Regions from separate parts of the Azospirillum thiophilum genome, predicted to be linked through region 4. Evidence: riboswitches for the same ligand, from Rfam matches in the RefSeq annotation. Region 4 holds a riboswitch; each other region holds the start of a gene.
The links. A riboswitch is a leader RNA that binds a small molecule or an ion and turns the genes downstream of it on or off. The one in region 4 is predicted to bind cobalamin.
Positions count from the first base shown of each region.

Region 1 (7,253 bases), on a different replicon from region 4:
ATAGGCGTGGCAGCCGCCCTCCAGATAGGCGGCACCGAAATCGGCACGGGAGGTCCAGTCGCCCCGCGCGACCATGCCCGGCAGCGCGGTGCCGTAGATGCCTGGGGCAGCGCCGAAGATGCGGGCGGTGGCCCAGCGGCGGGCGTCCTCCGCGCCGGTGCCGGCCTCGGCGAGCCGCGCTTCCTCGGCGCGGGCGGTCGCGGCCAGCGGGTTGACGTCGTCCGGCTCGTCCAGCCCGGCGACGGCGCGCACCGCCTGGTCGAACAGGGCGATCTGCTGCGGGAAGACGTCGCGGAACAGGCCGGAGATGCGCAGCGTCACGTCGACCCGCGGCCGGCCGAGCACGCCCGCCGGCATGATCTCGTAGCCGGTGACCCGGCCGGACCCGTTCTCCCAGATCGGGCGGACGCCGAGCAGGGCCAGCGCCTGCGCCAGCTCGTCGCCGCCGGTGCGCATGGCGGGCGTGCCCCAGCAATCCACCACCAGCCGCCGCGGCCAGTCGCCATGATCCTGGAGATAGCGGGTGATCAGCGCGTCGGCCGTCTGCCAGCCGAGCGTCCAGGCGGTCGGCGTCGGCACCCCGCGGGGGTCGAGCGCATAGAGGTTGCGGCCGGTCGGCAGCGTGTCGGCCCGGCCGCGCGCCGGGGAGCCGCCGGGGCCGGGGCGGACGAAGCGGCCGTCCAGCCCGTCGAGCAGCGCCCGCATCTCCGCCTCGCCGCAGGCATCGACGGCGGTGGAGACGGCTGCCGGATCGGCGGTTCGGGCAACGGCAGCCGTCAGGCGGTCGCGGCGCTCGCCGTCGGGACTGAGGCCGAAGACATGCAGGCCGTCGCGGATCTGCATCTCCTTGATGTCGCAGAGATGGGCGTCCAGCCGCGACAGGATGGCGTTGGGATCGTCGTCGGGCCGCAGGTTGCAATCGGCGGCGACGCCGGTCTTCCAGGCAAGGTCGAGGATGGTCTCGCGCAGCATGCCGAGCCGCCGGGGATCGAGCCCGGTCGCCTGCGAATATTCGTCGATGGCGGATTCCAGCCCGGCGAGGTCGCCATACAGACCGGCCTCCACCGGCGGCGGGGTCAGGTGGCCGATCAGCACCGCGCCGAGGCGGCGGCGGGCCTGCACCCCCTCGCCGGGGTTGTTGACGATGAAGGGGTAGAGCACCGGCAGGGCGCCGCCGACGATCTCCGGCCAGCAATCCGCCGACAGCGCCACCGCCTTGCCCGGCAGCCATTCCAGGGTGCCGTGGGCGCCGATCTGCACCAGGGCGTGGATCCCCGCCACATGGCGGAGCCAGAGGTGGAAGGCGAGATAGCCGTGGCTGGGCGGCGTGTCGGGGTCGTGATGCTGGGCGGTGGTGAGAGGACCGTGGCCGCGGCTGGGCTGCACCGCCACCACCGCATTGCCGCAGGACAGGGCGCGGAAGGCGAAGGCGCCGTTCCGCAAGGCCGGGTCGGCGGACGGCCCGCCCCAGGTCGCGGCGATGCGGGCGCGGATGTCCGCGGGGGCGAGCCGCTCATACTCGGCCAGGGTCAGGGTCGGGACGGGTACAGCGGTCAGCGCCGCCATCAGGTCGGCGCTGGTGTCCGGAGTCCCGGACAGCGCGTAGCCCTCGGCGGACAGGCGGCGCAGCATCGCGACGGTGCTCGCCGGGCTGTCCAACCCGACCGCATGGCCGATGCCGCCGCCTGGGCCGGGATAGTCGGACAGCACCAGGGCCAGGCGCCGTTCCGCCCGCGGGGTGCGGGCCAGCCGGACCCAGCCGGCGGCGAGGTCGGCGGTGAAGGCGATCCGGTCGGGGATCGGGCGCAGGGCCGGGGCGGCGAATTGCAGGTCGGGATCGGGCTCCCCCGCCGCCTTGAAGGCGACGGCGCGGGCGACGATGCGGCCGTCCATCTCCGGCAGCACGACATTCATCGCCAGGTCGGACGGTCCCAGCCCGCGCGACGAGGCACGCCAGCCGGCTTCCGGCGTCGTCGACAGGATGGCCTGCAGAACGGGCCTGCCATTGGCCTCCAGCGGGGAGCCATCCTCGCGCGACGCCGAGAATGCGGTGGTGTTGACGACGATGGCGGCATCCTGCGCGATCAGGCTGGCGCGCATCCAGGCGGCGCAGTCCGGCTCCTTCAGGCTGGCGACGAACAGGGGGCGCGGGCCGAGGCCGCGTTCGGCCAGCGCATCGCACAGCGCATGGACCGGCGCCAGATCGCCGGCCAGCAGGTGGGAGCGGTAGAACACCACCGCGGCGACCGGGGCGTCGGCGGCAATGGTCCCGCTCCAGCCCTCATAGGCGCCGAATCGGGGGACCGGGGCCGGGTCCTCATGGGGCAGGGGGGTGCCGGCCAGCGTGGCGGCGGCGGCCAGCAGATTGGCCATGTTGGCCGGTCCGCCCTCGGTGAAATAGCGCCACAGCCGGATGGCGGCCTCGGGCGCGACGGTGCCGTAGGCGGTGAGGTTGGGGTCGGGCTGCGCCTCCCCCGGCAGAACGGCCAGCGGGATGTTGCGCTCCCGGCAGAGGCTGGACAGCCGGTCGAGGCCGTAGCGCCAATAGCCGTTGCCGCCCAGCAGGCGCAGCACCACCAGTTTCGCCCTGGCAACGATGCTGTCGGCATAGAGATCGACCGACAGCGGATGTCCCAGCCGGTTCAGGTTGGCGAGGCGAAGGCTGGGCAGGTGTTCGCGGCCGGTCCGCCATGCGGCGGCGAGCGCGGTCAGGTCGCTGTCGGAAAAGGACAGCATGACGAGGTCGGCCGGCGTCTGCCCCAGATCTTCGGCCTGGGGGCCGGCGTCGAGTTCGTCCTGGCGGGCGGCGAGCAGATGCATGAGTCGATGTTCCAGGGGCGGCGGCGCCCCCTCCCTCCCCCTCTTCGAGGGAGAGGGTAGATTTGCGATGCGGCGGCAATCCCCTCTCCCGCAAAGCGGGGGAGGGTTAGGGAGGGGGCAAACGCCGCAACAGCTTAATTCTTACCCAACAACCGCCGCCGTCACCGCCTCGCGGTCAAGCCCGGTTTCGCCGATCACCACCAGCCGGCTGCGGCGCTCCTCGCCGGGTTTCCACAGGCGGTCGTAATGGCTCTGCACGCGGATGCCGACCCCCTGCACCAGCAGGCGCATCGGCTTGCCGGGCACGTCGATGAAGCCCTTCAGGCGCAGCACGCCATGCAGGGCGGCCACATCCTCCAAGGTTTTCACCAGGGCGGCGGGATCGGGCTGGGACGGCAGTTCCACGACGAAGCTGGTGAAGTCGTCGTGGTCGTGGCCTTCCTCATCGTCATGATGGCTGGGGCGGTTGGCTAGGTCGTCCTCCACCGCCGCTCCGACGCCGAGCAGAACCAGCGGATCGACGGACCCCTGGGAAGCGCGGACCAGCTTGGCGCCGCTGCCGATGGCGCGTCCGGCGGCGTGGCCGAGGGCCTCGCGGATCAGATCCTCGACGCGGGCGAGGTCGGCGGCGTCGACCAGATCGGTCTTGTTGACGACGATCAGGTCGGCACAGAGCAGCTGGTCCTCGAACACCTCCTCGACCGGCGTCTCGTGGTCGACCGTGCCGGCGGCGTCGCGCTGGGCCGCCAGGGCCGCCGGATCGGGGGCGAAACGACCCTCCGCCGCAGCGGCGGCGTCGACCACGGCGATGACGCCGTCCACGGTGACGCGCGACTTGATCGCCGGCCAGTGGAAGGCCTGGACCAGCGGCTTGGGCAAGGCCAGGCCGCTCGTTTCGATCACAATATGCTCGGGCGGCTGCGGCCGGGCCAGCAGCTTTTCGATGGCCGGGACGAAATCGTCGGCGACGGTGCAGCACAGGCAGCCGTTCGCCAGCTCGATCACGTCGTCTTCGGTGCAGGTCGGGCTGCCGCAGGCGCGCAGGATGTCGCCGTCGATGCCGACATCGCCGAACTCGTTGATGATCAGGGCCAGCCGGCGGCCTTCGGCCTTTTCCAGCAGGCCGCGGATCAGCGTGGTCTTGCCAGCGCCGAGGAAGCCGGTGATGACGGTCGCCGGAACTTTCCCGGCAACCGTTTTTGCAGGTGCGGACATGGGTTCGGCTCCTTAACGCGTGCCGGTCTGCAACCGGGCGGCGGGGCTGGGTTCGGCGGCCAGCCCGCTCATCAGCCAGCCGCAGACGGAGCCCAGGATCGCCCAGAACAGGGCGGCGGTGCCGAGCGAGGCGGCGACGAACCGGGCCGCCAACTCCGGCGGGACAGCGCCTTCGGCGCTTTCCGGATGGGGGGCGCCGACCAGATGGGGCAGTGCCGCGATCAGCACGGCGACGGCGATGACCAACCGGTTGCGGGCGAAGGCGAGCGCCGCCATGCCGATGCCGGCCCCGACCGATGCGGCGAGCCACCAGAGCTGACGGGCTTCCAACTCGGCCCCGGCCATGCCCGGCAGTTCCGGAGCCAGGCCGAAGGAGGGGGCCAGCGAGACGGCGAAGAAGCCGCCGACACCCCAGACCAACCCGCGGCGGGCATCGACGGGCCGGCCGGCCAGCAGCATGGCGGCGCCGAGCAGCAGCGCATAGGCCACGCCGGTCAACAGGTTGGCGACGATGGTCAGGCCGATGCGCTGCATCGCCTCGTCCGGCGTGGTCGGCACGCCCTCGCCAACCTCGCGCACGGGGCCGTGCTGGTGGGAGTCGGCGGCACCGCCGGCAGGGGCAGGGGCAGTGAGGGAGGCGACGGGCGGGGTCACCACCTCGTATTTCTCGGCCTCGAGGATCAGCGGGACGGTCGTCGCCTGCTGAACGACGGAAGCGGCCGTGCCGGAGAGCACGCCCGCGACCAAAGCGGCTGTGAACAGCCGCCGGATCAGATCCATGACTTGGGCTTAGTGGCAGGGAAACGCGAAGGAATGGCGGGTGTCATGCGCCGCATCGTGGATCTGCTGCGGCTGGGCGAAGCCGACGCCATACAGCAGGAAGCTGCCAAGCAGGATCGCGGCGAAGGCGGCGACCGAGGTCCGGGCGGCGCTACGGGTCGCGGAACCGGCGGTGGCGTGGAGCGGATGGGTGGTCATCAGGCTGGTCCTTGCTCTCCCGCCACACCCGGCGGGGTTGGGTAAATCCATCGGTCCGCCGGCAGGTTTCCTGGCTCACGGGTCACAGCATCGCGGCCCGCCTTCCCGACCCTGCGGTCAGTGGCATGATGGACCGGACGCTCGCCGCACACAGTTGCGGGGGCAGCCGCGGCTTGGGGCCTTTCCGGAAGGCCCGTACCGCATTCCCTATTATCCCCGCCGTCCGTAGGGGCGATCAGGGCACCGTCGGGCGGTCAACATCGCAGTGCGCACACAGTTTGGCAAGTGCGCAATCACGCCCCGGCCGCACGGACGATCTTGCACACAAACCTTTTGACTGCTGTCATGTTTGCTGGACAGAGTGTCCGGGATTCCGACACTTTTCAGTGCAACGGTGGGAGCGGAGGAGGCAGCGCACAGGAGCAAACCACCGGAGACACAAAGGGTCCATGCGCCGGACCGAAGGGATATCCGCTGTGGCACGAATAGTGCGTACAACAATCGGTGAAACGTCCCACCGCATGGCGGCCGAGCCGGGAACTTCCGGCCCCCGGACCACCGGGAACCCAAAGCAAGGACGAAGGGAGGAGAATTCGCGACCGATGAACGCCGCACCGAACGACGACATCATTCTGGAAGCGCGCAACCTGACGAAGGAGTTCAAGGGCTTCGTCGCGGTCAAGGAGGTGAACCTGCAGGTGAAGCGGGGCACCATCCATGCGCTGATCGGCCCGAACGGCGCCGGCAAGAGCACGGTGTTCAACCTGCTCACCAAGTTCCTGACGCCCACCCGCGGCCAGATCCTCTACAAGGGCCGCGACATCACCCGCACCAAGCCGGCCGACATCGCGCTGATGGGCTTGGTGCGGTCCTTCCAGATCTCGGCCGTCTTCCCGCATCTCAGCGTGCTGGAGAATGTCCGCGTCGCGCTCCAGCGCCCGCTCGGCACCAGCTTCCATTTCTGGAAGTCGGAGTCGTCGCTCTACGACCTGCACGATCGCGCGCTGGAGCTGATCGAGGCGGTCAACCTCTCCCCCTGGGCCGGGCACACCGCTGCCGAGCTGCCCTATGGCCGCAAGCGGGCTCTCGAGATCGCCACCACCCTGGCGCTCGACCCCGAGGTGATGCTGCTCGACGAGCCGCTGGCCGGCATGGGCCATGAGGACATCGAGGGCACCGCGGCCCTGATCAAGCGCGTCGCCGCCGACCGCACCGTGCTGATGGTCGAGCACAACCTGTCTGTCGTCGCCCATCTCTCCGACACCATCACCGTGCTCCGCCGCGGCGAGATCCTCGCCGAGGGGCCCTACGAGGTGGTGTCGAAGAACCCGCAGGTGATGGAAGCGTATATGGGGACCGGACATGCCTGAGGGGATGAACACCAAGACCGCCCGAGTGGGAACGGCCATGCTGGAGATTTCCGACCTGCACGGCTTCTACGGCGAGAGCCATGTGCTGCACGGCGTCAGCCTGGAGGTGCGGCAGGGCGAGGTGGTGACGCTGCTTGGCCGCAACGGCGCCGGCAAGACCTCGACCATGCGCGCCGTCATGGGCATCATGGCCAAGCGCACCGGCTCGATCCGCTTCCAGGGCCAGGAGCTGATCGGCATGGCCCAGCACAAAATCCCGCGGCTCGGCATCAGCTACGTGCCGGAGGAGCGCGGCATCTTCTCCTCGCTCAGCGTCGACGAGAACCTGACGCTGCCGCCGGTGGTGAAGGAGGGCGGCATGACCGTCGCCCAGATTTACGAGCTGTTCCCCAACCTGAAGGGGCGCGGTTCGACCCAGGGCACGCGGCTGTCGGGCGGCGAGCAGCAGATGCTGGCGATCGCCCGCATCCTGCGCACCGGTGCCAGCCTGATCCTGCTGGACGAGCCGACCGAAGGGCTGGCTCCCGTCATCATCGAGCAGATCGGCGTGGCGGTGCGGGCGCTCAAGGCCCGCGGCTTCACCATCGTCCTGGTCGAACAGAATTTCCGCTTCGCCGCCACCATCGCCGACCGCCATTACGTCATGGAGGAAGGGCATGTGGTGGACATGATCCCCAACGACCAGCTCCACGCCAACATGGACAAGCTCCACACCTATCTCGGCGTGTGAAGCGGTCCGATCACCGGACAGTCCCGGCGCGAATGCCGCTCCACCCCGATCCGGGAACGGGGCGGCGGTCGGCCGGGCTTGTGCAGGCTGACTTGTGCCTGACGACGTCCCCACGATCATGGCCCGACGTCCCGCCGCCG
Region 1 is NZ_CP012404.1:551,572-558,824, reverse strand. Features, by position in the region: gene cobN (cobaltochelatase subunit CobN) at 1-2,820, opposite strand, end outside; gene cobW (cobalamin biosynthesis protein CobW) at 2,962-4,035, opposite strand; gene AL072_RS25300 (CbtA family protein) at 4,048-4,815, opposite strand; gene AL072_RS25295 (CbtB domain-containing protein) at 4,825-5,013, opposite strand; cobalamin riboswitch at 5,057-5,276, opposite strand; gene AL072_RS25290 (ABC transporter ATP-binding protein) at 5,616-6,383, shown strand; gene AL072_RS25285 (ABC transporter ATP-binding protein) at 6,376-7,113, shown strand.
Region 1: it holds a riboswitch for cobalamin, as region 4 does, so the genes downstream of both, AL072_RS25295 (CbtB domain-containing protein) here and AL072_RS10145 (ribonucleoside-diphosphate reductase subunit alpha) in region 4, are expected to answer to the same signal.

Region 2 (7,253 bases), on a different replicon from region 4:
CTCGCCTGCCCCCTCACATATCCGAAGCTCCCCACATCGAAGCGTCCGTCGAAGCGGGAGGCGTCGCGGCCGGTCGGCGTGACGAAATTGACCGCGCCGCCCAGCGCATTGCCGCCGTAGCGCAGCGAGTTGGCCCCCTTGTAGACCTCGACATAGCGGTAGGCGCTGGGATCGATCTCGAAGACGTCGAACAGGCCGTCGGAGGTGTTGATCGGGATGCCGTCCATGTAAAGATTGACGCCGCGATTGCCGTAGTTGCGCGTCAGGCCGGAGCCGCGGATCGACACCCGGTTGTCGACGTTCGATTTGGGCTGCGTCACGACGCCCGGCACCCAGCCGAGCACGTCCCTGATCGTGTTCGCGGCGCCGTTCTTGAAAGCCGTGTCGGGCACGAGTTCGACGCCGCCCGGCGTGCGCCGGATCAGCTGTGCCGCCTCGTCCGTCGCCGGCACGGTGAGCGACGAGCCGGCATTGCCGGTCACGGTGACCGGCGGCAGCAGGGTGGGAGGAGCGGCATCCTGGGCGAACGCCACCGACGCCGCGCTTGCCATCAGCGCGGCCAGCAAGGCCGGGCGGGTCATGGTTCTCAGAGAGTGGCTGGGCATCGGGTCTTTCCTGGATCAGGCCGGGCCGCCGCCGGCTCCGCCATGCGGTGCCGGTGCGGGCCGGGTCTTTGAAAGCGGAGCGCGCCGGGAATGACGCGGAGGGAGATGACGTTGCGGCTCAGCGCGCTGCAGGCGCGCGGCCGATGTGACGGGCCAGCGCCTTCGCCAGATCGAGCCGCTCGGGCCCGGTCAGGAAGGTGCCGACGGTTTCCGACCGGCCATGGCTGGTCAGGCGCAGTTCAGGGCCGCCGGCCCCGCCGGGAACGACCGCCAGCCGCAGCCAAGCGGTCTGCCATTCGCTGGCCGACCGCCGTCCGGAGCCGTCGATGCGCTCCAGAAGGGTGTGGTCCGGCCAGATGCGGATGCGCTCGGCCTGCCGCCGGCGCCGGGCGTCGGCGTACACGGACCAGAGGGCAAAGGCGAGGACGAGCAGGGAATAGACGGCCATCGGCCAGGCGCCGAGCCGCAGCCAGGCGTACAGGGTGATGGCGAAATAGGCGGCGAGGACACCGGCGAACAGGACGCGGCCGTGACGGGTGCCGCTGTCGTTCGGGGTGGCGACGGCATCGAACAGCGGTTCATCCGTCGTCGCCCCGGGAAGAGGCTGGACGACGGGGGCGAACGCGGTCGTGCCGGCCGCCTCCCCGAAGAGGAGATCGGGCATGCGGAAACTCCGGTCGATCGATCATGGCAGGGCGGCGGCAAGCATGAAGCCCGCTTGCGCCGCGGGGCGATCAACCGGTGACTGGCGGTGCGCGCGCCTGGAGGGTGGACAGGAACCAGCCGGCAGCGATGCGGCTGCCGGGCAGTTGCTCGGGACCATGCCGTTCGAAATCGACGGACATCGCGAACACGGCGAGCGGCGGCATGGCCAAGCCGCCGATCAGGGGGCACAACGGGCAGGAACCGCCGGACATGGCGTGTTCGGGCGCGCCGCTGTCCGCGGCGTCCGGATCGACCGGCATCCCGCGATCATCGAGCAGCACCGTCTTGAAGCCGTCCGGCGCGCAGATCACGATCCGGCTGGTATCGGCGGCATTGGCTGCCTGGATCACAGCGGGCATCCAGGCCCAGGAAACGATCTGCAACAGCAGCGCGACCGCACCGGCCAAACCGCCGATCCGCCACGCCCGTCGCCTTCCGTTCCGGTCCAGGATCATTCCACTCCGCCGACCAATCCGCCGACCACCCGCCCTGCCGTGTCCCGAAACTGTCGCGGATGCACGGCGTCGTCGCACCATAGCCCGGGCCGCCCGCGCAAGACGAGGTCATTCTTCTACCAATGACCCGTTCCGGCACCGATCCGGACAGGGCCGGACAGGGCCGGAAGACGTGCCCCCGGCCGTCCGGCCAGCCGCGGGGGAGCCTATTGACGGCGGACGCATCCTGACCTTACCGTGAGGATGGTTATGGTTCCTTGCACGTCCGCGGGCATCCCCGGACGTGCAAGGCTAAGAGGGAAGCCGGTGCGCCGCCCCCCGACCGGGGAAGGAGGCAAGACCGGCGCTGCCCCCGCAACTGTGAGCGGCGAGCCGCTTCGTCCTTTCAGCGTCACTGGCGCGTTTGCCCGCTTCGCCGCGGGCAGCGCCGGGAAGGCCCGACGAAGCAGCCTGGACCCGCAAGCCAGGAGACCTGCCTGACCGATCGAACGTCCTCGGGCGGGGTGCCCCGGCGACCGCTTGCCGATGCGATGGGTTCCCGGAGTTCCCGGCCGCCCGCACCCCCGCAAGCCGTCCGTCCGGCCCCATGCCCAGGGACAGCGCTCCTGCGATTGGGGGAATGCGATGCCGGCACCGGTCCGCGACAGCGCCCCTTTTCGACCATGGCTGATCTGGAAAGGGCACACAGCATGCACATCGAACCCGGCGTCGTCGACGGCGCCAAGATCGTCCTCAGTTACGCAACGGCGGCCGGCGCCTTCGCCCTTGCCGGGAAAATGGCGCTGGATGGAATCCGCAACGACGGCGGCGTCGTGCCGCTGGCTCTGCGCAGCCTGATCGCCACCGCCCTCGTCTTCTCCTTCTTCGAGATCCTGCCGCATCACCCGGTCGGCGTGTCGGAGGTGCATCTCATCCTCGGATCGACCCTGCTGCTGCTGTTCGGTGCCGGGGCGACGGCCATCGGCCTTGCCGCCGGCCTGCTGATCCAGGGCGTGCTCTTCGCCCCCTTCGACCTGCCGCAATATGGGATGAACGTCACGACCCTGCTGGTTCCGCTGTGGGGCATCGGCCTGCTGGCGAAGCGGATCGTTCCGGCATCGACCCCCTATGTGGAACTGAAATACTCGCAGGCGCTGGCCCTCTCCACCGCCTATCAGGGCGGCATCGTCGCCTGGGTGGCGTTCTGGGCCTTCTACGGCCACGGCTTCACCGCCGAGAATGTCGCGGAGGTCGCCAGCTTCGGCGCCGCCTATATGAGCGTCATCATCATCGAGCCGCTGGCCGACCTCGCCGTTCTGGCCGTCGCCAAGGCGCTGCACCGCTACAGCCAGGGCCCGCTGTTCAACGCACGCCTCCATCAGGGCGCCTGAGCGGATCGCGCCCGCCGGCCTGCCGGGGACGGGTTCCCGGCCGGACGGCGCCGCGCGATGTCCATGGATGTCCATGGGCGGAGTAATGTCTTGCCGGGGCTCCGGTTCCATGCCATGAGTCCCGCACAATGATTTGGCCGCCTGTTCCTTCCGGCGGTACAACCGACGAGCGACCGGGACCTTGACCCTTCCTCGCACCTTCACCGACCGCATCCGCAGCGCCGGCCTTCTGGCCGGAATTCTGGCGTTTGTCGTCCAGATGATGGTGTGGAGCGTGACGATGCCGGCCATGGCATTGGATAGCGGTTCCGGCGGATTGGAGACGATCTCCATCTGCTCCGTCGACGGCATCAGGACGATCACCGTCGATGCCGACGGGCAGCCGGTCCCGGATGACGGCGGCTCCGGCTCGACTGGCGCCGCGAAGGGGCATTGCCCGCTCTGCCCGATCATGGCCGGCGCCGGGCTTCCGCCCCAGCCGCCGCTGGCCACCCCCGCCCAAGCCATGGTGCTTGCCGATTCCCGCACCCTGCCCGGCGATGTCGTCGCGGCCGGCTGGTTCCTGTCCAGCCTCCAGGCGCGTGCACCGCCGGCCGCTGGCTGAGCCGGCGTTCCATTCCCTTCCCGTCCGCACCCTGACCGACGCCTCTCCGCCGCGTGGCCCGTAACGCCATGATTGTGCGCATGGCCGGAGTCCGTGCCCGACGGATCGAAAACCCCGGCATCTCTCCCGCGGTCGCCTGCGGCCCGTCCGAGCAAACCAAGCCTCCTCCGTGCCGGGGATCCGCCTGATCGCGGATTCAATACAAACGGAAAGGATGGCGTGGCCGCTTCTTTCCCGCTCGCATTTCTCCCGTTCCATCGACGCCCGTCCGCCATGCCTCGCGCATCCACCCCGTTCCTCTGCCTGCCCCCAAGCCTGCCGGGCGCCGCCGACGCGCGCGCCGGCCATACGCACCGCATGGGCGGAGGCCGGCTGGACTATCGGCCGGCTTGTCGGCCGGCTTATCGGCCAGCGTGCGGTCGGGGGCGGTATTGACCGCCCTTCCGGACTTCCTGCGCCTGCGCATCGGCGCGCTGTGCTGTCTGGCCCTGCTGACCGGACAAGCGCTGACCGCCGCCCTGCTGCCGCCGCCCGCCGCCCGGACCCCGCTGTTCGCGGAAGGCCTGCTCGACGACCGCATCGTCATCTGTACCGCCGCCGGCCTCGTCGTCATCGACCGCCGGACCGGCGAACCCGTCGCAGCCGGACTGCCTGGTGACGGGCGCTCCGACGACGGACATGACGGCGAACACGCGGGTGCCTTCTGCCTGTTCTGCCTGCCGATCCTGCATGGCGGCACCGACATGCCGGCACCCGTGGAGCTTCCTGTTCCGGGTGCCCGCGCCGTCCGTTGCGAAACACCGGCCGCCCCGGCCACCCTGCCGGCGGGCCGGCCCGCCGGCAGCGCCTGGCCGCGCGGCCCGCCGACGCCCCTGCCGCTCTGAGATGACCGCCGTTCCTGCGCGACGTGCCGGCTTTGCCGGCCGAACGCTCCCCTTTTGTCCGAAAGGACCCGACATGAGCACGCAAGACCAGGGCAAGGCGTCACCATTGCCCGTCGGGCCGCGCCGTGCACCGGCCCGGTCATGGACCCTTTCATCCCCGCTCGCCCGCGCCATCACCGCCACCTTGTTGATCAAGCTGTGCGTGGTGGTGACGATGCGGGTGTTCCTGTTCGACGGTGCGCACCGCCCGGTCATCGACGCGTCCGCCATGGACAGCCGCCTGACCGCCTCGGCCCCGCCGCGTTGAGGATTCAAGACGCATTATGTTCGATCTCGATCCGATGAGCCTGTCACGCCTGCAATTCGGCATGACGGCGCTCTACCATTTCCTGTTCGTGCCCCTGACGCTGGGGCTGTCCTTCCTGCTGGCCATCATGGAAAGCGTCTATGTGATGACCGGTCGCACCATCTGGCGCGACATGACCCGGTTCTGGGGCAAGCTGTTCGGCATCAACTTCGCCATGGGGGTGGCCACCGGCATCACCATGGAATTCCAGTTCGGCACCAACTGGGCCTATTACAGCCATTATGTCGGCGACATCTTCGGCGCCCCGCTGGCGATCGAAGGGCTGATGGCCTTCTTCCTCGAATCGAGCTTCGTCGGCCTGTTCTTCTTCGGATGGAACCGGCTGTCGAAACTCGGCCACCTGACGGTGACCTGGCTGGTCGCCATCGGCTCCAACCTGTCGGCGCTATGGATCCTGATCGCCAACGGCTGGATGCAGAATCCGGTCGGCGCGGTGTTCAACCCCGACACCATGCGGATGGAACTGGCCTCCTTCTGGGAGCTGCTGTTCAACCCGGTGGCCCAGGCCAAGTTCGTGCACACCGTCAGCGCCGGCTATGTCACCGGCTCGGTCTTCGTGCTGTCGGTCAGCGCCTGGTATCTGCTGCGCGGGCGGCACCGGGCCTTCGCGACCCGTTCGATGATCGTCGCCTCCGCTTTCGGTCTGGCTGCCGCCTTGTCGGTCGCCGTTCTGGGCGACGAGAGCGGCTATACGGTCAGCGAGCACCAGAAGGTCAAGCTGGCCGCCATCGAGGCGATGTGGGAGACCGAACCGGCCCCGGCCGGCTTCACCCTGTTCGCCATCCCCGACCAGGAAAAGCGGGAGAACCACGCCGCGGTGACGGTCCCCTGGGCGCTGGGGCTGATCGCCACCCGCTCCGCCAACACCGTACTGCCCGGCATTGACGATCTGGTCAGGCGGGCGGAAGCCCGCATCCGCAACGGGCTGGTCGCCTATGACGCGCTGGAGCGGCTGCGCGCCAACCGCGGCGACATCGAGGCCCGCGCCACGCTGGCCGCAAGGTCCGGCGATCTGGGACACGCCCTGTTGCTGAAGCGCTATGTGGCCGATCCGCGGACGGCGGACGACGCCACCATCGCGCGGGCGGCCCAGGACGTGATCCCGGCCGTTCCCCCGCTGTTCTGGAGCTTCCGCGTGATGGTGGCGCTGGGCTTCTTCTTCATCGGCCTGTTCGCGGTCGCCTTCTGGCGCTCCTGCCGCCGCGACTTTGACCATCCGCTGTTCCTGAAGATTTGCCTGTGGTCGCTTCCCCTGCCCTGGCTGGCGGCGGAATTCGGCTGGGTCGTCGCCGAATATGGCCGGCAGCCCTGGGCCATCGACGGGGTTCTGCCGACCTTCCTCGCCTCCTCCGCCCTGTCGGCTGGGCAGGTGCTGTTCACCCTGGCCGGCTTCGTCCTGTTCTACTCGTCGCTGCTGGTGGTCGACGTGATCCTGATGCGCAAATACATCCGTATCGGCCCGGCGGACGCCCTGCGTCCCCCATCCTCCGCCACCGCACAGCCCATCCCCGCCGCGTGAGGAACCGACCATGGAAACCCTGATCGACTACGAGCATCTCCGCCTGATCTGGTGGCTGTTCCTGGGCGTCCTGCTGATCGGCTTCGCCGTGATGGACGGATTCGACCTCGGAGTCGCCGCCCTGCTGCCGCTGGTCGCCCGCACCGACCTTGAGCGGCGGGTCGCCATCAACAGCATCGGGCCGGTATGGGACGGCAACCAGGTCTGGTTGATCCTGGGCGCCGGGGCCATCTTCGCCGCCTGGCCGGCCATCTATGCCGCCGCCTTCTCCGGCTTCTACATCGCGCTGTTCCTGGTGCTGGCCACGCTGATCCTGCGCCCGGTGGGGTTCGAGTTCCGCAACAAATTCGCCGACACCCGCTGGCGCGGCTTCTGGGACGCCGCGCTGGTGGCGGGCGGGGTCGTGCCGTCGCTGGTGTTCGGCGTCGCCTTCGGCAATTTGCTGCAAGGCGTTCCCTTCCGCATCGACGGCGACCTGCGCGTCCTCTACGAGGGCGGCGGGCTGCTGGAACTGCTCAACCCGTTCGGCCTGCTGGCCGGGCTGGTGTCGCTCGCCATGCTGACGACCCATGGCGCCGTCTATCTGGCGCTGAAGACGGAGGGCCGGGTGCGCGAGCGCGCGGCCGGCTTCATCGGCGTCGGCGCTCCGGCCACCATCGCCCTGTTCCTGGCAGCCGGCCTGTGGGTGGCGCTGGGGCTTCCGGGCTACGCCCTGGTCGGACAGGTGGTGACCGACGGACCGTC
Region 2 is NZ_CP012402.1:1,229,951-1,237,203, forward strand. Features, by position in the region: gene AL072_RS18985 (TonB-dependent receptor family protein) at 1-605, opposite strand, end outside; gene AL072_RS18990 (DUF2244 domain-containing protein) at 724-1,269, opposite strand; gene AL072_RS18995 (DUF2946 family protein) at 1,340-1,765, opposite strand; cobalamin riboswitch at 1,999-2,259, shown strand; gene AL072_RS19000 (energy-coupling factor ABC transporter permease) at 2,455-3,135, shown strand; gene AL072_RS19005 (DUF2946 family protein) at 3,317-3,739, shown strand; gene AL072_RS19010 (DUF2946 family protein) at 4,171-4,623, shown strand; gene AL072_RS19015 (hypothetical protein) at 4,697-4,930, shown strand; gene AL072_RS19020 (cytochrome ubiquinol oxidase subunit I) at 4,947-6,509, shown strand; gene cydB (cytochrome d ubiquinol oxidase subunit II) at 6,520-7,253, shown strand, end outside.
Region 2: it holds a riboswitch for cobalamin, as region 4 does, so the genes downstream of both, AL072_RS19000 (energy-coupling factor ABC transporter permease) here and AL072_RS10145 (ribonucleoside-diphosphate reductase subunit alpha) in region 4, are expected to answer to the same signal.

Region 3 (7,253 bases), on a different replicon from region 4:
GACCTGCTGGCCGCCGCCTCGACCGGGCTGGGGCAGCAGTCGCCGACCGGGACCTCGCTGCAGATCCGGGCGCGCGGCGTGCTGGATCAGGTGGTCAGCCTGCTCAACGCCTCGGCGGGCAACGTCTATCTGTTCGCCGGCACCGCGCTGGACCAGCCGCCGATGCGCAACGTCGACGGCGACGATTCCGGCCCGCCGGCCCCGATGCAGATCGTCCGCGACGCGATCCAGGCAGCCAGCGGCGGCAACCCGGCCCCGACCACGGCGGCGGAGACCGCGGCGGTCGTCACCGCGCTGGACGCCCTGTTCGCGGTCTATGACCCGCCGGGCTCCGCCCCGCCGAACAGCTTCGAGGGCGGCCTCTACACCGGCACCACCGCCTATCAGGCCGGCGGCGGTGCTTCGCCGCGGGTCAGCGGCCGGCCGGCCGACTCCGCCACCATCGCCTACGGCGTCCAGGCCAACGACCCGATGATGCGCGAGCTGCTGGAGGGCATCTACATGCTGGCGGCGGTCGACACCTCCGCCATGTCGGTGGACGCCTATCCCGACTACATCAAGACCGCGGTCGACAAACTGTCGGGCGGGCTTGGCACCCTGCGCGAGGCGACGGCGCAGCTCGGCATCCAGCGCGCCCAGGTCGCCACCGTCGCCGAACAGCACCGGACGCAGAAATCGATCCTGAACCTGCAGATCGACAATCTCGAAGGCGTCGATCCCTACGAGGCGAGCACGCGCATCAGCCAGCTGGAGGCGCAGCTCGACGCCACCGCCAGCGCCACCGCGCGGATCGCCAAGCTGCGCCTGTCGAACTACCTGTAGGCCCCGCCGGCCGAGCGACAACGGCCAAGCTCCAACGACCGGTAAGGCTCCCCATGCATCGCGCCTCCCCCTCCGCCCGGTTCAGCCCGGTCCGCCGCCCGATCCAAGCCGTCGCCGCCTGCCTGCTGGCGTTCGCGCTGTGCTGGGGCTGGACGGCCGCGGCGGCGGCGCAGACGCGGGTGAAGGATCTCGTCACCTTCGACGGGGTGCGCCGCAACCAGCTGGTCGGCTACGGTCTGGTGGTCGGGTTGAACGGCACCGGCGACCGGCTGATCAACACCCCCTTCACCGAACAGAGCCTGAAGGGGATGATGGAGCGGCTGGGCATCAACACCCGCGGCGAGACCTTGCGCACCCGCAACGCCGCGGCGGTGATGGTCACCACCAGCCTGCCCCCCTTCCCGCGCCAGGGCACCACCGTCGACGTCACCGTCTCGGCGCTGGGCGACGCCACCAGCCTGCTCGGCGGCACGCTGGTGGTCACGCCGCTGCTGGGCGCCGACGGCGAGGCCTATGCGGTCGCCCAGGGGCCGCTGTCGGTCAGCGGCTTTTCCGCCGGTGGCGCCGCGGCGACGGTGACCAAGGGGGTGCCGACCACCGCCCGCATCGCCAACGGCGCCACGGTGGAACGCGAGCTGAAATTCGCGCTGAACGACATCGGCGCGGTGCGGATGGCGCTGCGCAATCCCGACTTCACCACGGCGATCCGCATCGCCGACGCGGTGAACGGCCGGCTCGGCGCCGGCAACGCGCGGGTGGTGGATCTGACCACGGTCGACGTGCGGATCACCGGCGGCTATGTCGGCAATGTCTCCCGCCTGATCGGCGAGATCGAACAGCTGGCGGTGCGGCCCGACGGCGTCGCCCGCGTGGTGGTGGACGAGCGCAGCGGCACCATCGTCATCGGCGACGACGTGCGGGTCAGCCGCGTCGCCATCACCCAGGGCAACCTGACCGTCCGCGTGGTCGAGGCGCCGCAGGTGTCGCAGCCGCAGCCCTTCAGCAACGGCTCGACCGTCGTGGTGCCGCGCACCGACGTCCAGGTACAGGAGGGCAACGGCCGCCAGTTCGTCACCGTCGGCGGCAATGTCAGCCTCCAGCAACTGGTCAACGGGCTGAACGCGCTTGGGGTGGGGCCGCGCGACATGGTGGCGATCCTCCAGGCCATCAAGGCGGCCGGCGCCCTGCATGCCGACCTGGAAATCATCTGACCGCAAGAAGCCCGGAGCCGACGATGGACCTCGCAGCCCCCACCCTCCGTTCCACGCCGCAGACCGCGGCGGCCCCCGCCCTGCCCGATCCGGCCGCCGCCGACAAGGTCGCGAAGGAGTTCGAGGCGATGATCGTCGGCCAGCTGATGGAGAGCATGTTCGCGGGCATGCGCGAAAGCCCGCTGTTCGGCGGCGGCGGCCCGGCGGAAAAGCCGTGGCGCAGCATGATGCTGCAGGAATACGGCAAGGCCATCGCCGAGTCCGGCGGGCTCGGCATCGGCCGGATGACGCATGACGAGATCGCCCGCCTCTATGCCGCCCAGGGGGCAGCCCAAACGGAGCGCACATCATGAGCGTCACCCTCAAGGACCTGATCCACGAGTTCGTTCCCGACCGCATCGCCGAGACCGGGCCGGCCGAGGGGCCGGCCGCCCCCGATCCCGGCTATGACGGCGCCACCGCGCTGCTGGTCCGCGACTTCCTCGACGCGGTCGAGGCGCTGTCGGCAGTGCTGGAGGAGGAGTCTGCCTGCATCGCCGCCGGCATGCTCGACCGGCTGGAGGTCTTCGCCCACCGCAAGGCGGCGATGGCCGAACAGCTGGAATCCTCCGTGCTGCGGGCGCGCGACGAGGGCATCCGCCTGCCCGACGATCTGCGCGCGATGACGCTGGAACGCATCGACCGGCTGGACCGGGCGGTGTCGGTCAACGCCGCCGGCCTCGTCGCCCTGCGCAAGGCGGTGCTGACCATCAACCGCAACCTGCTCGCCGCGCTTGAGAAGGCGTCGAGCGACGGCACCTATGCCCGCGACGGCCAGGCCCGCCGGCCGGTGGAACTGTCGGCCTCCGGCCTGAACGCCTCGCTTTAGCCCCGGCCCTTCACGCTGGACAGTTCGCCGGCCTGTTCCAGCTTGATGATGCTGGCGACCAGCGCGCGCTGGAAGCCGCGCGCGTCCGACGGCAGCGCCACCCCGCTGCCGGTCGGCCAGAATTCGACGAAGGCGAGGCTGCCCTCCTCCCCTGCGCCCGGCCATTCGAAGGCGACGCCCAGCCCGATCTCCTTGGTCGTCCGCCGATGATCGGTGACGAGGATGTGCGCCTCCCAATGCATGCCGCCGGTGCCCTTTTCCGCCCGCTGCTGGCTCCAGCCGCGCAGATAGTCGCGGAAGCTCTCGGACTGGCGGTCGAGCCGCACATAGCTCGACCGGTCTGTCACCGTCTGCGCCAGCCGCGTGGTGTAGCGCGCCTGGGCCAGCGCCCGCGTCACCTCCGCGCACAGCTCGTCGATCTGGGCGAAGCTGCGCCGCACCGTGTCGGCAAGGGCGGTCGCCAGGGTGGGACCGCTCAGGGCCGCCTTGCCCTGGTCCTTGCGGTACATGTCGAAAAGATCGTCCGAATCGCCCATCGCCATTCCCACGCCAGCGCCATCACCCCTATGGGCGGACCGCACCCTCCGAATTCAGCAAAAACACGTTAATAGCCGATGAAGCGGCAGTCGAAAGGGATGTGGAAAGCCCCGCCGATCTTTCCTTGCGGACCGCCCGCTCGCTCGATATGTTACGTTATAACATTACATATCGGACCGCGACGCATGACCGGGCAGCCACGAGGATGAAATACTATTTTTGCGCGCATCTCTTTGGCGACGGTTGCCCTCTCCCGCCCCGGGAGAGGGCGCAGAGCCGACGGACGCAGGCCGGACGAGCACCGAAGGTGATCGTAGGCGGAGCGCAGTCGCGAGACTTGCGAGCGACTTTGGACCCACGAAGTGGGGAGGGTGAGGGGTGGGCCAAGAGTCCCGAACCGCATGGCTTCGTGCCTAACCCCTCACCCTTCCCAAGCTGCGCTTGGGCCCCTTCCCTCTCCCGGGACGGGAGAGGGACTCACATGCGATTTCCCGGACCACACGCTGACGGACCTTGACCGCGGCGGCGGGGTCGCCCATGAATGCGGCGGTACTGGTTCTTCCGGCGGCCTCCGCCGGAAGCTAAGAGGGAACCCGGTGAACCGCGTTTCGCGGTAAAGCCGGGGCTGCCCCCGCAACTGTGAGCGGTGAGCCGTTCCGTCATTTTACGCCACTGGCGCCCTTCAGGGTGCTGGGAAGGCTGGACGGACCGGCGACGACCCGCAAGCCAGGAGACCTGCCAGCACCACAACGAATCGTCCTCGGGCGGGGTGTCCCGGTGGAACGCTTGCCATGCGTGTGGCCGGAGTCCGTCCAGGATACGCCCGCGCATGCTCCGCAAGTCGTCCGCCCGGTTCCCCTGCCCCGCAACGGCAGGAAGCACGGATGACGCCAGCGCCTTTCCCGACCGGACCATCCCAAAAACCATCACCACCCGCCGCCATCGCGGTGGAGGGGCTGGATTGCCGGCTGGGCGGCAGTCTGGGCGGCCGGACCGTGCTGCATCAGGTCGGCTTCTCCGTTCCGCCCGGCATCCTCCTCGGCATCCTCGGCCCCAACGGGTCAGGCAAGACCACGCTGCTGCGCTGCCTCGCCGGGTTGCAGGCCCCCTCGGCCGGCAGAATCCGCATCGAGGGCGAGGATCCGCGCGCCCTGCGCCCGGTGGAGCTGGCCCGCCGGCTGGCGCTCCAGGCGCAGGATTCCGCCGCCGCGCTGGGCTTCACCGTGCGCGACGTGGTCGGCATGGGCCGGCTGGCCCACCGCCGCTCCGCCTTCGCCGGTCCGGGGCCGGAGGATCGCGCCATCGTCGAGGACGCGCTGGCCCGGCTGGAGCTGACCGCGCTGGCCGACCGCCCGGTCGAACGGCTGTCGGGCGGCGAGCGCCAGCGGACGATGATCGCCCGCGCCCTGGCCCAACGCCCGCGCATCCTGCTGCTCGACGAGCCGACCAACCACCTGGACATCCACCACCGCTTCGCCCTGCTCGACCTGCTGCGCGGCCTCGGCATCACCGTGGTGGCGACACTGCACGACATCGATCTGGCGGCGCGCTGGTGCGACCGCATCCTGTTGATGAAGGACGGCCGCCTGCTGTCCGACGCCCCACCGGACGCGGCGCTGACCCCCGAGCGGCTGGCCGCGGTCTACCGGGTCGCCGCCACGGTGGACCGCCATCCCGGCAACGGCCGGCTGCGCATCGACCTCTCTCCCCTGCCGGCCACCTGACGGACCGCTCATGATCCCGCCCTTCCTCCGCGGCCTTGCGCTGGCCCTCCTGCTGGGAACGGCCGCCTGCGGTGCGCACGCCCAGAGCTACCCGGTCGAGGTCGCCAACTGCTTCGAGACCGCCCGTTTCACCGGCCCGCCCAAGCGGCCGATGGTGCACGACACCAACATGACGCAGACCATGCTGGATCTCGGCCTCGCCGACCGTCTGGTCGCCGTTTCCGGCATCGCCGGGGCCGAGCACCGGCTGATCGCCCCGCCCGGCGCCCCGCCCGGCATCGTCGCCGCCCTGCCGCGGCTGCCCGACCGCGCCCCGACGCTGGAGGCGGTGCTGTCCGCCGATCCCGACTTCCTGTTCGCCGGCTGGAGCTACGGCTTCAACGAGGCGCGCGGCCTCACCCCGGCGCGGCTGGCCGAGATGGGGGTCGCCACCTACAGCTTGCGGGAAAGCTGCATCCGCATCGGCCCGCGCGAGCCGATCAGCATGGACACGCTCTACGCCGACCTGCTGTCCCTCGGCAAAATCTTCGGCATTTCCGAGCGCGCCGAAGCGATGGTCGCCGATTTCCGCCGCCGCGTCGCCGCGGTGACCGAGCGCACCGCCGCCGCCACCGAGCGTCCGCGCGTGATGTATTGCGACGACTGCCACACCGACGGCGCGCCGCTGTCGGTCGGGCGCGAGGGCATGACCAGCCTGCTGATGGAGCTGGCCGGCGGCCGCAACATCTTCGACGACATCCCCAACAGCTATGTCCGGGTCAGCTGGGAGGAGATGGTGCGGCGGAATCCGCAATGGATCATCGTCAGCGACCACCGCATCCCGGCCGAGGCGGCGATCCGCCATCTGCTGGCCGCGCCGCAGCTGGCCGATGTCGAGGCGGTGCGCGAGCGCCGCTTCATCGTCCTGACCTATGCCGAGCAGACGCCCTCGACCCGCAACGTCGATGCGCTGGAACGGATGGCCCGCACCCTGCACCCGGAGCTGTTCAGGCAATGAGCCGCTCCCGCCTGCCCCTGCTGCTGGCCGTCCTTCTCGTGCCGTCCCTGGTCGCCGCCGTCGGCTTCGGCGCCGCGCCCATCCCGGTCGCCAAGGTCTGGGCGGTGATCGCGCACGAGCTTTGGCCGGCGCTCCCCCCGCTCCCCGACGCCAGCCGGGCCGAGCGCAACATCGTCTGGGAACTGCGGCTGCCGCGCGTGCTGCTGGGCGCGCTGGCCGGGGCCGGGCTGGCGGCGGTGGGCGCCGTGCTCCAAGTGGTGACGCGCAACCCGCTGGCCGACCCCTACCTGTTCGGCGTGTCGGCCGGCGCCTCGGTCGGGGCGGTGACCGTCCTGCTCTATGCTGGCGCCGTGGCCGGATCGGTGGGCTTGCCGGCCGCCGCCTTCCTGGGCGCGCTCACCGCCATGCTGGCCGTCTTCGCGGCGGCACGGGGCCGCGACGGCACGGTGAGCAGCGAGCGGCTGGTGCTGACCGGGGTCGCGGTCGCCTTCATCCTGCATGCGGTCACCAACGCGCTGATCGTCGCCGCCATGGACCGCGGGGCCGACGCCGCGCTGTTCTGGATGATGGGCGGCTTCGGCACCGCGCGCTGGAGCATCCTGCCCATCCCAGCCGGCCTCACCCTCGCCGGGCTGCTCTGGCTGTGGCTGCGCGCCGACACCGTCAACACGCTGGCGCTGGGCGACGATGCCGCCCGCTCGCTCGGCACCGATCCGGGACGCCTGCGGCTGGAGCTGTTCGCCGTCACCGCGCTGATGACCGGGGCGCTGGTGTCGGCCTGCGGCGGCATCGGCTTCGTCGGGCTGGCGGTGCCGCACATCGCGCGGATGCTGGTCGGCGGTTCCCTGCGGGCGCTGCTGCCGGTGGCGGCGCTGGGCGGCGCGCTGCTGCTGCTGTGGGTCGACGTCGTCGCCCGCACCGCCTTCGCCCCGCGCGAGATCCCGGTCGGCGTCGTCACCGCGCTCGTCGGCGGCGCCTTCTTCCTCTGGCTCATGCGCCACAAGTCCGCGCTGTAGGGGAGATGACATGATGGAACACGGCACCATGCCCCCGACCCTGCCGAATCCGGCGCGGACCATCGTCCTCTATGGCCG
Region 3 is NZ_CP012406.1:677,190-684,442, reverse strand. Features, by position in the region: gene AL072_RS31390 (flagellin) at 1-822, shown strand, start outside; gene AL072_RS31385 (flagellar basal body P-ring protein FlgI) at 876-2,033, shown strand; gene AL072_RS31380 (rod-binding protein) at 2,057-2,386, shown strand; gene AL072_RS31375 (flagellar protein FlgN) at 2,383-2,901, shown strand; gene AL072_RS31370 (hypothetical protein) at 2,898-3,437, opposite strand; cobalamin riboswitch at 3,975-4,195, shown strand; gene AL072_RS31365 (ABC transporter ATP-binding protein) at 4,323-5,162, shown strand; gene AL072_RS31360 (ABC transporter substrate-binding protein) at 5,173-6,159, shown strand; gene AL072_RS31355 (FecCD family ABC transporter permease) at 6,156-7,175, shown strand; gene AL072_RS31350 ((2Fe-2S) ferredoxin domain-containing protein) at 7,186-7,253, shown strand, end outside.
Region 3: it holds a riboswitch for cobalamin, as region 4 does, so the genes downstream of both, AL072_RS31365 (ABC transporter ATP-binding protein) here and AL072_RS10145 (ribonucleoside-diphosphate reductase subunit alpha) in region 4, are expected to answer to the same signal.

Region 4 (7,253 bases):
TGAAGCAACATCAGCGCCCATTATCAACCCTGCGGCAGCGGATTACATGGCTGTGCGAACGATGGTTCCAACAACAGCCCTGCGAGGTCAGAGTGAGCGACACCATGAAGGCGATCCGCCAGCACGCATTCGGCGGCCCCGAGATGCTGGTCTGGGAGGATGCTCCCAAGCCGGAAGCGAAGGCGGGCGAGGTGCTGGTCCGCGTCCACGCGGTCGGCATCAATCCCCCCGACTGGTACCTGCGCGACGGATACAGGGCGCTGCCGCCCGACTGGCGGCCGCAGGTCTCGTTCCCGCTGATCCTCGGCACCGACATTTCGGGCGTCGTCGAGGCGGTCGGCGGCGACGTCGAGGGCTTCGCGGTCGGTGACGAGGTCTATGCGATGGTCCGCTTTCCCGGCGATCTCGCAGGCGGAAGCAAGGCCTATGCGGAGTATGTCAGCGTCCCGGCGTCGGACCTCGCAGTGAAGCCGGCCGGCATCGACCATGTGCAGGCGGCGGGGGCGCCGATGTCGGTGCTGACCGCCTGGCAATTCCTGGTCGAGCTGGGCCACGGCGAGCCGAACCCGTTCCAGCCGGACCCGCACCGGCCGGTGCCGCTCGACGGCAGGACGGTCCTCGTCAACGGCGCCGCGGGCGGCGTCGGCCATCTGGCGGTCCAACTGGCGAAGTGGAAGGGCGCGCGGGTGATCGCGGTCGCCTCGGGACGGCATGGGGCGCTGCTGCGCGAGCTCGGCGCCGACGAGGTCATCGACTATACCAGCTCCGCCCCCGAGGAGATTGCGCGCGACCTCGATCTCGTCGTCGATGCCGTCGGCGGCGCTCCGGCGGCGCGCTTCCTGCGCACGCTGAAGCGCGGCGGCGCGCTGTTCCCGGTCTATCCGCTGGGCTTCGCCGGTGCCGGGGAGGCTGCGGCGCTGGGCGTCACCGTGTCGACGGCGCAGGTGCGTTCCAGCGGGGCGCAGCTTCGGGAGATCGCCCCGCTGCTGAGCGACGGGACGATCCGGGTGGCCATCGACAGCACATTCCCGCTGGCCGATGCCGCCAAGGCGCATGAGCGCGCGGCCCGGGGGCATATCCAGGGAAAGATCGTGCTGACCGCCGGGTGAGCCGGCAGGCGATGCCTGCTTGACCACCGGTTGCGCCACCGGTTGCGCAACCGGCGCCGTGGCCTCCGCCCGGATCGGCCCGGTTCAGCGCGTGGCCGTCCGCAGCCGGTCGAAGCTGGCCCACACGCCGTCGGTCCCGTCCCATTGGCCGCTGGTGGCGCCCTTGGAATATTCGGTGGCGCGCTGCTCGAAGAAGTTGGCGTGCTCGACCCCGTTCAGGATCTCCACCAGCCAGGGCAGCGGGTGCGGCTTGACCGGCTCGTAGCCGCCGTCGACCGGCTTGAAATAGCCGTAGAGCGTCGGCAGCCGGAGCTGGGTCAGCCGCCAGTCGGCGACGTAGTGGACATAGGCGCGGATGTCCTCGGGCGTCATCCCCTCCACCGCGCCCAGGCCGAAGGCCAGCTCGATGAAGCGCTCCTCCAGCCCGACCATGGTGCGGCAGACGTCCAGGATGTCGTCGCGCACCGAAGGCGTCATCGCGCCGGTCTCGCGGTTCCATTCGTGGAACAGCCGGATGATGCCTTCGCAATGCAGGCTCTCGTCGCGCACCGACCAGGTGACGATCTGGCCCATCCCCTTCATCTTGTTGTGGCGCGGGAAGTTCAGCAGCATGGCGAAGCTGGCGAACAGCGCCATGCCCTCGGTGAAGGCGCCGAACATCGCCAGCGTGCGCGACACGTCGGCCACCGTGCCGACCCCGAAGCTGTGCATGTAGTCGGCCTTGTCGCGCATCTCCGAGTAATCGCGGAAGGCGGCGAACTCGGTCTGCGGCATGCCGATGGTGGTCAGCAGCAGGGCGTAGGCGTCGATGTGGACCGTCTCCATGTTGGTGAAGGCGGCCATCATCATCTGCACTTCCAGCGGCTGGAAGATCGGCATGTAGCGCTTGAGATAGTTGTCGCTGACCTCGACGTCGCTCTGGGTGAAGAAGCGGAAGATCTGGGTCAGCAGGTTGCGCTCGCCGTCGGTGACGCGTTCGGAGGTCCAGTCCTTGATGTCCTCGCCGAGCGGCACCTCCTCGCCCATCCAATGGACCTGCTGCTGCTTCTTCCAGTAGGCGTAGGCCCAGGGGTAGCGGTCGACGTTGTAGGCGGCCGAGCCCTGCAGCAGCCCGACGCGGCCGGTGCCGATCAGGCTGACGGGATCGAGGTGGAGAAGCGAGGTCATGGGGCGGGGATCCGTGATGGCGACGGGGAAGGCGGGCGGACCGAAGCGGGACGGCTCACTGGCAGGCGAGGCATTCCTCGTAGTCGGTGCGCGGCACCTGCAGGTCCGCCTTGTCCGCCGCGCGCTCCTTGCCGGCGAAGGCGGCGCGCTGCACCGATTTGGAGCGGCAGTAGTAGAGGCTCTTCAACCCCTTCTCCCAGGCGGTCCAGTGCAGCATGTGCAGGTCCCACTTGTCGATGTCGCCCGGCAGATAGAGGTTGATCGACTGGCTCTGGCAGATGAAGGGGGTGCGGTCGGCGGCGAACTCGACGATCCAGCGCTGGTCGATCTCGAAGGCGGTGCGGAAGACCGCCTTCTCGTCGTCATCGAGGATGTCGAGATGCTGGACCGAGCCCTCATGCTCGATGATCGACTGCCAGATCTCGGGCCGGTCGGCGCCCTTGGCGGCCAGCAGCCGTTCCAGATGGGGGTTGCGCACCGGCATCGAGCCCGACAGCGTCTTGTGGGTGTAGATGTTGGCCGGGATCGGCTCGATGCAGGCGCTGGCCCCGCCGCAGATGATGCTGATCGAGGCGGTCGGCGCGATCGCCAGCTTGTGGCTGAAGCGCACCATCATGTTGCGCTCGGCGGCGTCGGGGCAGGGGCCGCGCTCGTGGGCCAGCAGAACCGAGGCGGCATCGGCGTCGCGGCGCAGCTTGCGGAAGAAGCGCAGGTTCCACGCCTTGGCCACCGCGCTTTCGAACGGCACGCCCCTAGCCTGGAGGAAGGAGTGGAAGCCCATCACCCCCAAGCCCACCGAGCGTTCGCGCATCGCCGAGTAGACGGCGTTCTCCATCCCCTCCGGCGCCTCTGCGATGAAGCGGGTCAGCACATTGTCGAGGAAGCGCAGAACGTCCTCGACCAGCCCCTCCTCGCGGTTCCACTCGTCCCAGGTCTCCAGGTTCATCGAGGCGAGGCAGCACACCGCCGTGCGGTCGTTGTCCAGATGGTCCTTGCCGGTCGCCAGCGTGATCTCGCTGCACAGGTTGGAGGTGGAGACGCGCAGGCCGAGGTCGCGCTGGTGCTTGGGAAGCGCCCGGTTCACCGTGTCGCCGAACAGCAGGTACGGCTCGCCGGTCTGCATGCGGGCCTCCAGGATCTTCTGCCAGACCTGGCGCGCGTTGGCATGCTTCAGGACGGCGCCGCTCTTGGGGCTGACCAGCGGGAAGGGCTTGTCGTCGCGCACCGCCTCCATGAAGGCGTCGGTGATGACGACGGCATGGTGCAGGTTGAGGCTCTTGCGGTTGAAGTCGCCCGAGGATTTGCGGATCTCCAGGAACTCCTCGATCTCCGGATGGTGGATGTCGAGATAGACGGCGGCCGAGCCGCGCCGCAGCGAGCCCTGGCTGATCGCCAGCGTCAGGCTGTCCATCACACGGATGAAGGGGATGATGCCCGATGTGCTGCCGTTGCCCTTGACCGCTTCGCCGATGGACCGCACGCCGCCCCAATAGGTGCCGATGCCGCCGCCGTTGGACGCCAGCCGGACATTCTCGTTCCAGACGTCGACGATGCCGTCGAGCGAATCCGGCACGGCGTTGAGGAAGCAGGAGATCGGCAGCCCGCGCGTGGTGCCGCCGTTGCTGAGGATCGGCGTCGCCGGCATGAACCACAGGCGGGAGATGGCGTCGTAGAGCCGCTGGGCATGGGCGGCATCGTCGGCATAGGCGGCGGCGACGCGGGCGAACAGATCCTGGTAGCTCTCGCCCGGCAGCAGGTAGCGGTCGTCCAGCGTCGCCTTGCCGAAGGCGGTCAGCAGGGCGTCGCGGCCGCGGTCGATGCGGATGACGGAGGGATTGGGCGGCGTCCAGCTCTGCACCGGCGCGCGGTTGACGCCGTGCCGGTCGTCCAGGCGATCCGGTGCCCGTCGGGGCAGCGTCAGCAGGTTCCCGTGACGGTCGAAACCGCTGGCGAGCTGCTGGACGAGCTCCTGGGCAAAGTCTGGGGCGTGGGCCGGCATCCGTGATCCCTTGTTCTTGTGCGGCGGGACGGCACGACGGCACGGCATGCAGGCACCGGGCGAAAGCGCCACGGGCGAACACGCGCACCACCGGGTCACCCCGCCCGTGGACGTTCATCTGGTTACGGCAGGTCTCCTGGCTCGCGGGTCATCGCGGCTTCGTCCGGCCTTCCCGGTGCGGCCCCTGAAAATCAGGTTGGCACCAGTGACGCTGAAACGACGAAACCGCTCTCCGCTCACAGTTGCGGGGGCAGCGCCGGCCTGACCGCATTCACGCGGCGGCACCGGCTTCCCTCTTAGCCCCGTATCTTGTCGGACACGAGGACCGTAACGCTAGATACGGTAGGGCTTGGCCGTGCGGGCGTCAAGCGCTTCCCTCTGGGGCGGCAGGGTGACCGCCTGTGGCGGCAAACGCAATTGCCGTCTATGCCGACGCCGTTCTTTTGCAAGATTAACCAATTTGCAGAGTACCCTTTGCCGATTTCGACTTTTTCACCAATAGACCATGAGTTAATCATGCACATACTCCAATCACCAAAGGATCTCGCCAATCTATGAATACGAGTGGAAAAAGAAATGGACAGCGCCCATGCCGCCGAGAAGCGCCGGCTTTCCTTTCCTGATGGGCAGGAAACCCGCTTCCTCGAAATGATATTCCCCGAGCAGGCCAACCATTACGGCACGCTGTTCGGTGGCACCGCCCTCGACTTGATGGGGAAGGCCGCCTTCATCGCGGCCAGCCGCGCCGCCCGTCATGCCGTCGTCATGGCCTCGTCCGAGAAGGTCACCTTCCACAGCCCCGTGGCGGTCGGCCAACTGGCGGAGCTGGTCAGCCGGGTCGAACGGGTCGGGCGGAGCTCCATGACCGTCCACGTCTCCCTCACCGCGGAGGTGCTGGCCACCGGGGAACGCCGGCTGGCAGCCGAGGGGTGGTTCGTCATGGTTGCCGTCGACGACCGGGGGAGGCCGGTCCCGGCCATGACCTTTCAGAGCGTTCAACGCGACACCTCGCAGGGCTGAGATCTGCGCGAAGCGCGCCGAGCGCCGGAGCGGGCATTGCCCGGCAGGGGCCGGCCGTGACCGATCAGGCGGCGGCCCCGTTGCGGTGGGCCAGCGCCAGATCGATGAATCCGCGCAGATAGTCGATCTCGGCGTCCGCCTCGCGGAAGCCCAGGAAGATCTGCTTGGCGACGCCGTCCCGCCCCAGCCGCACCGGGCTCACGTCGAACCTGGCGCTCTGTTCCTCGACCAGCCAGCGGGGCAGGGCGGCGACGCCGCGGCCGTGCGCCACCATCAGCAGCATGATGTCTGTCGTCTCGATCGGCTTGTGCTGCCGCGGGCTGATCCCGGCCGGCATGAGGAACCGGGTGTAGATGTCGAGGCGGTCGGTCGCCACCGGGTAGGTGATCAGGATCTCCTCGGTGAGCTGCCGCGGTTCGACGAAGGCGGCGTCGCGCAGCCGGTGCTTTGGGCCGACCACCAGAACCTGCTCGTAGTCGAACACCGGTTCGAAGCGCAGCCCGGGCTTGAACAACGGGTCCGGCGTGACCAGCATGTCGATCTCGTGGCCGAACAGCGCGCCGATGCCGCCGAACTGGAACTTCTGCCGGATGTCCATGTCCACCTTCGGCCAGGCATCGACATAGGGTGCCACGATCTTCAGCAGCCATTGATAGCAGGGGTGGCATTCCATCCCGATGCGCAGGGTTCCCCGCTCCCCCTGGGCGAACTGCTGGAGCCGTTCCTCGGCGTGGGACAATTGCGGCAGCAGGCGGTTGGCGACCGCCAGCAGCCATTCCCCGGCCTGGGTCGGCCGCAGGCTGCGGCCCTCGCGGTGCCAGACCTCCACCCCGATCTGATCCTCCAGCTTGCGGATGCTGTGGCTCAGCGCCGATTGGGTCAGATTCAGCTGGGTCGCCGCCGCCGTCAGCGAGCCGTGACGGTCGACCTCGCGGATGATCGCCAGATGGATGCGCTCCAGGATCGCCATGCCGACGGCCTCATGCATGAGTGAATTTCATCGAACGATGAATTCATACCATTTTTTCTCATGAAACAAACTCCCTATGGTCGACGCCGATCCCTCCTTATCAAGGCGAGCCCCATGGCAACGACCCACACCCTCGGATTCCCCCGCATCGGCGCCCGGCGCGAGCTGAAATTTGCCCTGGAGGCCTATTGGAAGGGGGCATCCTCCCGTGACGAGCTGGTCCGCGTCGGTGCGGACCTCCGCAAGCGCCACTGGCAGGACCAGGGCGCGCTCGATCTCGTGCCGGTCGGGGACTTCGCTTTCTACGACCAGGTTCTCGACATGAGCTTCACGCTCGGCAACCTGCCGGATCGGGTGAAGGGCTTCCATGGCGATGCGCTGGACAATTATTTCCGCGTGGCGCGCGGCCGCTCGGCCGAGACCCCCGGGGAGCATGGCGGGGAGCATGGCGGTTGCTGCGGCGTCGCCGCCGGTGAAATGACCAAGTGGTTCGACACCAACTACCATTACATCGTCCCCGAGTTCGACGCCGGGACGAGCTTCACGCTCGACGCCTCCCGCCTGCTGGAGCAGTTCGCCGAGGCCAGGGCTGAGGGCGTCAGGGCCAAGCCGGTGATCATCGGCCCGGTCACCTACCTCGCGCTCGGCAAGGCCAAGGACGGTTCCGACAGGCTGGCGCTGCTGCCCCGCCTGCTGCCGGTCTATGCCGGGCTGCTGCAGGCCCTGGCCGACCAGGGCGCCGACTGGGTCCAGATCGACGAACCGATCCTGGTGACCGAGCTGGAGCCGGCGTGGCGGGACGCCTTCGTCCAGGCCTACCGGGCGCTGGACACCGGCGCGGTCAAGCTGTTGCTGGCCACCTACTTCGGCCGGCTCCAGGAGAATCTGCCGCTGGCCTGCGCGCTGCCGGTGCAGGGCATCCACCTCGACGCGATCAATGCCCGCGACGAGGTCGATGCGCTGATCGAGGCCCTGCCGGCCGACCGCG
Region 4 is NZ_CP012401.1:2,183,305-2,190,557, forward strand. Features, by position in the region: gene AL072_RS10135 (NADP-dependent oxidoreductase) at 93-1,109, shown strand; gene AL072_RS10140 (ribonucleotide-diphosphate reductase subunit beta) at 1,194-2,276, opposite strand; gene AL072_RS10145 (ribonucleoside-diphosphate reductase subunit alpha) at 2,332-4,275, opposite strand; cobalamin riboswitch at 4,385-4,620, opposite strand; gene AL072_RS10150 (acyl-CoA thioesterase) at 4,852-5,295, shown strand; gene AL072_RS10155 (LysR family transcriptional regulator) at 5,360-6,283, opposite strand; gene metE (5-methyltetrahydropteroyltriglutamate--homocysteine S-methyltransferase) at 6,380-7,253, shown strand, end outside.